DNA from 3 places in the Shewanella sp. MTB7 genome. Region 3 is predicted to be linked to each of the others. Evidence: predicted binding sites of a transcription regulator. Region 3 holds the regulator's gene; each other region holds the start of a gene.
The links. The regulator NrdR, encoded in region 3, represses ribonucleotide reductase genes. The targets are predictions, from matches to a motif close to AAACACNANATNTNGTGTTT.

Region 1: the regulator NrdR is predicted to act here: its motif matches at 968-987, upstream of nrdA (class 1a ribonucleoside-diphosphate reductase subunit alpha).
Region 2: the regulator NrdR is predicted to act here: its motif matches at 2,023-2,042, upstream of nrdD (anaerobic ribonucleoside-triphosphate reductase).

Annotation. Positions count from the first base shown of each region.
Region 1 is NZ_CP085636.1:3,040,120-3,043,315, reverse strand. Features, by position in the region: gene ubiG (bifunctional 2-polyprenyl-6-hydroxyphenol methylase/3-demethylubiquinol 3-O-methyltransferase UbiG) at 1-18, shown strand, start outside; gene HWQ47_RS12955 (HAD family hydrolase) at 18-713, shown strand; gene nrdA (class 1a ribonucleoside-diphosphate reductase subunit alpha) at 1,135-3,196, shown strand, end outside.
Region 2 is NZ_CP085636.1:3,907,776-3,910,971, forward strand. Features, by position in the region: gene nrdD (anaerobic ribonucleoside-triphosphate reductase) at 1-1,991, opposite strand, end outside; gene HWQ47_RS16965 (hypothetical protein) at 2,269-2,982, opposite strand.
Region 3 is NZ_CP085636.1:1,954,269-1,957,464, reverse strand. Features, by position in the region: gene HWQ47_RS08205 (riboflavin synthase) at 1-551, opposite strand, end outside; gene ribD (bifunctional diaminohydroxyphosphoribosylaminopyrimidine deaminase/5-amino-6-(5-phosphoribosylamino)uracil reductase RibD) at 556-1,692, opposite strand; gene nrdR (transcriptional regulator NrdR) at 1,739-2,188, opposite strand; gene glyA (serine hydroxymethyltransferase) at 2,337-3,196, opposite strand, start outside.

The sequences.
Region 1 (3,196 bases), 1.1 Mb from region 3:
AAAAAGAGCGAGGATTAATGAGTAGAGCATCCCAAGCTGGTGATCCACTTTTAATTAAAGCCGTTCTGTTTGATCTTGACGGCACCTTAGTTGACACCGCGCCGGATCTTATTGCCGCGCTTAACCTGAGTTTAGCTGAGCATGGCTATCCTCAAGTAATGGTAGATGAGATGCGGCAAGTCGCGTCAGACGGTAGTTTGGCGCTTGTTAGCGCTGCGCAACCAAACATAGATGAAACAAAGCAGATTGAGATACAGCAAGGATTACTTCACCACTACGCCCGAGTAAATGGCAAGCACAGCCAACTATTTGATGGGATACTTGTTCTACTTGATTATCTCGACGATCATAGTATCCCCTACGGTATTGTCACCAATAAACCCGCCCGTTTTACCCGTCCTCTGTTAACGTCATTGGAACTGACTGCCAGAATGAAAACTGTGATCAGCGGTGATAGCACGCTAATGAACAAACCTAAACCGGCGCCTATGTTGCTCGCAGCACAGCAAATTATCTGTGCACCTGAACATATCCTCTATTTGGGCGATGCAGAGCGAGACTTAGTCGCTGCAGCAAACACCAATATGCTCGGGGGTATTGCGATGTGGGGCTATATAGCACCCGATGCTCATCCACAAAATTGGCCAAGTAATTTTTCTTTCCAATCTGCTCAAGATGTGGTGGCGTTTTTGATGGCAGAAAGAAAAAAATAGCCGATGGTCTCAGGTGATTTTTTGAGTCTTTGATCCAAAAGATCGCCAATCAAGCTCACCAGGTTGGCATAGCCATTTTCCTATCAAGATGGATCAAATCGCTCTCTAGCCCAGTAGAAACGGTCATTAAAAGTCAGCTTTGGCTACCCCTTTTTTTTATCCTCAACTTATCCACAAGATGCCCCCAAAGACTTAACCAAAATCAGACTTGCAAAATCCCAATAACCTCACTATCTTGTACCTTATAAATTTAAAAGCACCATATATAGTGTGTAAGATACAATCCGAGACACAAGAAACTGTTCATTTTTTATCATGAACATCACCACTTTTTTTGAATGTTTCGATTGTTTACATGGCATTTAAAGGCCGACAGATTCTTAGTCAGCTACACACATATAAACATCAGGACCTTTCTTTAATGAATAGCAATCTTAAAGTCACTAAACGTAGTGGCGAACGCGAAACCATCGATCTCGATAAAATACACCGTGTGATTACATGGGCTGCTAGGGATCTGAAAAATGTATCCGTATCAGAGGTTGAACTTCGCTCTCACCTGCAGTTTTTTGATGGGATCCCAACAGAAGCTATCCATGAAACCATCATTAAAGCGGCAGCTGATCTGATCTCTCCAGAGTCTCCTGATTATCAATTTTTATCAGCTCGTTTAGCTATTTTCCATCTCCGTAAAAAAGCCTTTGGTCAATTTGAACCACCAAAGCTTTATGATCACGTGACTAACCTTGTTGAGATGGGGAAATATGATGCCCATATCCTGCAAGACTACAGTCGTGAAGAGTTAGATATTTTAGATGGCTATATAGATCACTGGCGCGATATGAACTTTTCCTACGCAGCAGTAAAACAGCTCGAAGGTAAATATCTTGTTCAGAACCGTGTCACTCACGAGATCTATGAGAGTGCTCAGTTCCTCTATATTTTAGTAGCGGCATGTCTGTTCGCTAACTATCCCCGTGAAACGCGCCTAGACTACATCAAGCGTTTTTATGATGCGGTGTCGACATTTAAAATATCTCTGCCAACACCCATTATGGCTGGTGTACGAACCCCTACACGTCAATTCAGCTCATGCGTATTGATTGAATGTGGAGATAGCTTAGATTCTATTAACGCGACCTCATCGGCTATCGTTAAGTATGTCAGTCAACGTGCAGGCATAGGCATTAACGCAGGTAGAATTCGTGCATTAGGTAGCCCTATTCGTGGTGGTGAAGCTTTCCATACTGGATGTCTGCCATTCTTCAAGTATTTTCAAACAGCGGTTAAGTCTTGTTCACAAGGCGGCGTTCGCGGTGGTGCTGCGACCCTTTTCTACCCTATTTGGCACCTTGAAGTTGAATCTCTGTTAGTGCTTAAGAATAACCGAGGCGTTGAAGATAACCGAATTCGTCACTTAGATTACGGTGTACAACTTAATAAACTCATGTATCAGCGTCTTATTAAAGGCGGTGTGATCAGCTTATTTAGCCCATCCGATGTACCAGGACTTTACGATGCCTTCTTTGAAGATCAAGATGAGTTTGATCGTCTTTATCTGCAATATGAAGCGGATCCAAGTATTCGTAAGAAGCAAATTAAAGCATCTGAACTGTTTGGTTTGATGATGCAAGAACGGGCATCTACTGGCCGTATCTACATTCAGAACGTGGATCACTGTAATACTCACAGTCCATTTGATAGCAAAGTTGCCCCAATCAGACAATCAAATCTCTGTCTTGAGATTGCATTGCCGACTAAGCCTTTGAACAATGTGAATGATCCCGATGGTGAAATCGCACTTTGTACTCTATCGGCGCTTAACTTAGGTGCAATCAAAGATCTATCTGAGCTTGAACCTCTGGCTGATCTCGCGGTGCGTGCTCTGGACAATCTACTCGATTATCAAGATTACCCGTTAATTGCAGCTGAAAAGTCATCGATGAACCGCCGTACCTTAGGTATAGGTGTGATCAATTTTGCCAATTATTTAGCCAAAGAAGGCGTACGTTATTCTGATGGTTCGGCGAATAACATTACTCACAAGACATTCGAAGCGATTCAATACTACCTGTTAAAAGCGTCTATGAATTTGGCAAAAGAGCAAGGCGCATGCCCCGCTTTCCATGAGACGACTTATTCTAAGGGCGTGCTTCCTATTGACACTTATAAGCGTGCTCTGGATGCCATTTGTGATGAGCCGCTCCATATGGATTGGGAAACTTTACGTCAAGAGATCGTGACTCACGGTTTACGCAACTCGACACTTTCAGCGCTGATGCCATCAGAAACATCATCGCAGATCTCTAATGCCACCAATGGTATTGAGCCACCGCGTGGTCTTATTAGTGTTAAGTCCAGTAAAGATGGTCAACTGAAGCAAGTTGTACCAGATTTTGAAAAGTATCAGTATAGCTATGAGCTACTTTGGCAGATGCCAAACAACGATGGCTATATACAACTTGTCGGTATCATGCAAAAGT
Region 2 (3,196 bases), 2.0 Mb from region 3:
CACTTAGGGCAGGTAAATCCCTTACTGGTACAGGAAAACTCACCTGTAAAGCCACAATCGTAACACTCATCAATGGGTGTGTTAGTGCCATAATAGGGAACGCGACTAAAACTGTAATCCCATACATCTTCTAAGGCTTCGATATTATGCTGCATATTGGGGTATTCCCCGTAACAGATAAATCCACCACTGGTTAATTCAGGATAAGGTTGCTCAAAATCTAATTTGTCATAAGGATTAACGGCTTTCTCAACATCAAGGTGAAAGCTATTTGTGTAATAACCCTTTTCAGTCACACCTTCTACCACGCCAAACACCTGAGTATCTAGTTTACAGAAGCGACTACAAAGGTTCTCACTCGGTGTACTGTAGAGGCTAAAGGCGTAACCCGTCTCTTCAGTCCACTTCTCTGTGGCAGCCTTCATATACTTGATAATCTCGATAGCCTTCTCTCGCAGCACTTCGCAATCATACAGATGCTTATCTAAACCAAACAGCGCGTTAATGGTTTCATGCAAACCAATATAACCAAGAGAGATAGAGGCTCGGCCATTTTTAAAGATACTTGAGATCTCATCATCGGCATTTAATCGCACACCACAAGCCCCTTCCATATACAGGATTGGAGCCACTCTGGCTTTCACGCCTTCAAGACGTTCAATACGAGTATCAAGTGCTTTACGGGCAATTACTAAACGCTGATCTAGAATCCGATAGAACTCGGCTTCATCACCTTTTGATTCTAAGGCAACACGCGGCAAGTTAAGGCTCACAACCCCTAAGTTATTTCGACCTTCATGAATTAACTCACCATTCTCTTCATAGGTGCCAAGAAAGCTTCGACAACCCATAGGCGTTTTGAATGAACCTGTTACTTTCTCGACCTGTTCGTAGTTAAGAATGTCTGGGTACATACGCATTGTGGCGCACTTAAGTGCTAACTTCTTAATGTCGTAGTTGCAATCACCCACTTTGTGATTAACACCATCACGAATAGCAAAAACCAGTTTAGGAAAGACAGCCGTTTTACGATTCTTACCCAATCCTGCTATCCGCACCTGCATCATAGAAGATTGGATTAGTCGAGACTCCCAAGAGATGCCTAAACCAAAACCAAAGGTCACAAAAGGGGTTTGACCATTGGCAGTGTGTAAAGTGTTAACCTCATACTCAAGAGACTGGAAAGCATCATGACACTCCTTCTCCGTTTGCGCAGTCGCGAACGCTTTTGCATCTTTTACCTCCCATTTCAGGGCGACTTGATAATGCTTGTCATAACTCTTCTTCACAAAAGGCGCGAGCACTTCATCGATGCGATTGATGGTAGTGCCACCATAAATATGACTGGCAACCTGCGCAATAATTTGTGCTGTTACGGCTGTCGCTGTCGAAATTGACTTAGGAGTATCTATCTCGGCATTACCCATTTTGAAACCTTGGGTCAACATGCCTGCAAGATCTATCAACATACAGTTAAACATAGGGAAAAATGGTGCATAATCGAGATCGTGATAATGGATCTCACCCGATTCATGGGCCGCGACCACATCTTTTGGCAATATATGTCTGGTCGCATAATGTTTAGCCACAATACCAGCAAGTAGATCCCTTTGAGTCGGGATCACTTTTGCATCTTTATTGGCATTTTCATTGAGAAGCGCGGCATTGCTCTGATCGACTAAACCACGGATCTCACGGTTTAAACGGCTGCTAGTTTCGCGGTGTAGATCTCTGTCATGACGATATTCAATATACACGCGTGCTAAGGACTTATATGGCCCTTCCATAAGTTGATTTTCAACCACATCTTGTAGGTCGTGAATATCAATCTCTTGCTTATCAGCCACAGATTCAGCGACTCTATTTGCCACTTGATTTGCATAACTATTATCTTCAATACCTGCCGAGATTGCCGCTGCTGCAACTGCATCTCTAATCCTTGTTTCGTCAAAAGGCGTGCGGTAACCATCTCGCTTAATAACCACTGGCATTGTTTATAATCTCCTCAAGTGAAGCTGCAATTAACACCACATATAGTGTTAGTTTAGATCGAAAGCACAATATGTTGCGTATTAAGCTACAAACTAACGTTGAGAACATTGATCTTGATCATATTATTGCGGATGTGAGAAAAGAACAAAACATAAGTGCCATTGAGGCCACTTATCTCATATTTGCCCCTTGACCATACCGATAAATCGGGCTAGATAAAGGATAAAAAAGGTAAAAGTTGTGGATAAAACTTACAAGAAAATTTTATTTCAAATGTTAATATTTTCCTAAAGCTAAGTAACTATTGAGCTGTCCGCCAGCTTGCTGACTATCCCCCATAGAGGAAGCCAGTTGCATCAAGGATTTAAGCCCTTGCCATTGATCTTTATCTTTCGCACTCATCTCAACATCGGCCTGTAGGTAAACATTCAGTTGAGAGGAAACCCGTGCGGCTTCTTGGCTGGTTTCTTTACTTTGTACACTGTCCATATTATCTAACACGGACTCTGCGTCATCCAATAACGTGATCAATACATTCGACATAGACTTGTCATCTTGAGATGTTTTTTCAAATTCATTGCGCTTTGATTGGATAAATGTCTTCATATCTTGCACTTTATCTTGAGACTTTGGCAGTTCGATGCCTCCCTGTGACAAACGGTTTAGTTGAGTTTCTGATAAAATACCGTCTTGATATAATCTCTGAACCAACTTAGGCAAATCAGTGCTTGAGAAATTACCATCAGCAAAAAAATCTTTCGCCATACTCTCAATCTTCTGCGCTCGAACGGCTCTAGGTGACAGGGACACCGACTCATCTTTAACCTGCTCCTTGCTGCCAACCTTCGACGAGTGACTGGTCTGACTTAAGCTCACTTTATCGCTATGCTTTCCTGCTTCAGCTTGGTTACTGTTGATACCATATTTATCAGCAAGACTAGTGTTAGTCAGCTGACTTGCTGTGCTTGTAGTATTAACGATTGGATTCATTGTCAAAAATTCGGCGTATTAGGAAGATATGAACATTCATATGCATTAATTACGCCGAAACTAATCTTTTAAATAAGGATTTGAAAATAAAGATGAAGAGGAATAAAACTCACTCAATTAATGTAAATTAAGCAGTTGCAACACAGTAGGCATTAACTCATTTTGTTTGATGGGTTTACAAAACCAACCAGTAGCTCCAGCAAGTTTTGCCTGA
Region 3 (3,196 bases):
TCAACTTCAATATTCACCGAGTCCCCCGCCTTAAGATCAACTAACGTCGTTTCCCCTGCGGTGTGAGGCACTATAGTCAATCTGAAACGGTTATTTTTTACTTCATTAACCGTTAAACTGACACCGTCGATGGTGATTGATCCTTTATGAGCAATGTAACGCGCCAGACTGGCTGGGGCAGTAAGCCAAAACTCAATCGCCTTCCCCCGGTATTGCCTGTCATCGATACTGGCTACGCCATCGACATGACCACTGACCATGTGCCCACCTAAGCGAGTCGTCGGCGTTACTGCTTTTTCTAAATTAACCTTACGGCCAACCTGATAATGAGCAAAACCGGTTAAGTTAACGGTTTCGGCAGAGATATCGGCAACGTAACCATCACTCATGCACTCAACAACCGTCAGACACACACCGTTAGTGGCAATACTGTCACCAAGGCGTACATCACTCAGATCTAACTTTCCACTGGCAACAGTAAGACGAATATCATCACCACGCCGTTCAATTTTACGCAATAAACCTACTGATTCAATGATCCCAGTAAACATGACTTTATGACCTTATATCTAATGTTAAGCGGGTATCAGCCCCAACTTTACGTTCGTCTATGAGCTTAATCTTCGGCGCGTCTGACATAACATCATAATCTGGAAGTGTGATTAGGTTACGGCCACTGGAGCCTAAAATTTTCATCGCCTGGTAGAGCACCAACTCATCACCATGGCCTTGTGCGATAACGCTGCCCGCTAAGGTGGCACCCGCTTCGATAAGCACTGAGTTACAACGCTTACCAAGAAATTCAAAAAGCGCCCTTAAACTCACCCGTCCAGACTCATCAGAAGACAATGTAGTCTGGCTGACATAAGCGGGCCACTTAGCTTGTTCAGAATCAGGATAATCCACACAGGAGACCAAGAGGAGCGGACTATCAACAGCAAACAAGGTTAAGTCGGTAGTCAAACGAGCACGACTATCGAGTACGACTCGCAAGGGCTGGTGCAACTCTGTTGCGCTAAGTTTATCTGCCACATAACCCAGCTCACTATAACGAACATTCAGTGATGGGTTATCGGCTAATACGGTTTCAACGCCTGTAACTAACGCACAATGTCGTGCACGTAATCTCTGTACATCACGGCGAGCTTCTGGACCCGTTATCCATTTAGAGACACCATTTGATAGCGCCGTTTTACCATCAAGACTCGAGGCTAATTTAACCGTTACCCAAGGTAAACCTGTCTCCATTCGCTTCATAAAACCTGGGTTGATCCGTCGGGCTTCATCTTTAAGCAAGCCAACATCGACTTGAATGCCAGCCTCTCTGAGCATGGCAATCCCCCGTCCTGATACTTGTGGGTTAGGATCTTCGACGGCGACAACGACTCGCGCCACTTGATTTCTAATTAACGCTTCGGCACACGGCGGTGTGCGGCCATAATGGCTACAAGGCTCCAACGTGACATAGGCGGTGCCACCTTTTGCACCTAATTCAGTATCACGATTGGCCATCGCCAGAGCATGCACCTCAGCGTGAGGACCTCCCGCTTTAATGTGAAAGCCTTCACCGATTAATTGACCATCTTTGGTTATCACGCACCCCACACACGGGTTTGGGCGAGTGGTGTATGACCCTTTGCGTGCCAGCTTAATAGCACGACTCATCATTTCAATATCTTCTATAGACCACATAAAGCTCTCAACCTTGAGATGATTCACACACGTTCAATAGATTCATTTATTTTTGTAGGTTAGCGATGGCATCGCCAAACTCAGAAACATCTTCAAATGCACGATACACAGAGGCAAAACGTATATAGGCTACCTTATCAAGATTGATTAACTGATCCATCATCAGATTACCTATCATTTCTGATTTAACCTCTCGTTCACCTGTCCCACGAAGCGTTGACTTAATTTTGGTCAGAGCCAACTCAATTTGCTCCATAGAAACTGGACGTTTTTCGACCGCTCTAAGCATGCCACCGCGTAATTTTTCTTCATCGAAAGGCTGACGGCTACCGTCTTGCTTGACTACCCGAGGCATGACTAACTCGGCGCCTTCAAAGGTAGTAAATCGTTCATGACACTCGACGCACTCTCGACGACGCCTGACTTGATGGCCATCAGCCACTAAACGGGAATCGATTACCTTAGTATCAGTTGCGCTGCAAAATGGACAATGCATTGAGCCTCCAGCAGGAAAATATAATAAAAATAATTAATTAGAGTCTCGACTCTAATTTAGAGTCGACATTTACTTGATCACAATCGTCAGATACAAAAATGACCGCTAAAAAGCGGCCATCGAAGTTTACCTGATTTAACCCTTAAGGTTAACCGTAAACAGGGAACTTAGCGCACAATTCAAGAACCTGCTTCTTAACACGTTCAATTGTACCTTCATTAGTAATGTCATCTAACACATCACACATCCAGTGAGTTAACTCGACTGACTGCTCTTCTTTAAAGCCACGACGAGTAATCGCTGGCGAGCCAATTCGAAGACCTGAGGTCACAAATGGTGAGCGTGGATCGTTTGGTACTGAGTTCTTGTTTACCGTAATGTTAGCAAGACCTAGCGCCGCATCGGCATCTTTACCTGTGATATCTTTAGCGATCAAGTCAAGCAGGAATAGATGGTTATCAGTACCACCTGATACCACATCATAACCACGTTCAATAAAGGTGTTAGCCATCGCCTGAGCATTAACAACCACTTGCTCTTGGTACGTTGTAAACTCAGGCTCTAGTGCTTCTTTAAATGCCACCGCTTTAGCGGCGATAACGTGCATCAAAGGACCACCTTGGCCACCTGGGAATACCGCTGAGTTAAGCTTCTTGTAGATAGCTTCATCATCGATTGCAGACAGAATAAGTCCACCACGAGGGCCGGCTAATGTCTTATGGGTCGTTGTTGTTACAACGTGCGCATGTGGGAGTGGATTCGGGTAGATGCCCGCAGCGACTAGCCCTGCTACGTGAGCCATATCGACAAACAAATAAGCACCAACTTTGTCAGCAATTTCACGGAACTTGCCCCAATCAATAATACCAGAGTAAGCGCTGAAACCTGCGATGATCATCTTTGGCTTATGCTCAACTGCAAGACGTTCAACTTCGGCGTAATCAATCTTACCCGTCGTTTCGTCAATACCATATTGAACTGCATTATATAACTTGCCAGAGAAGCTTA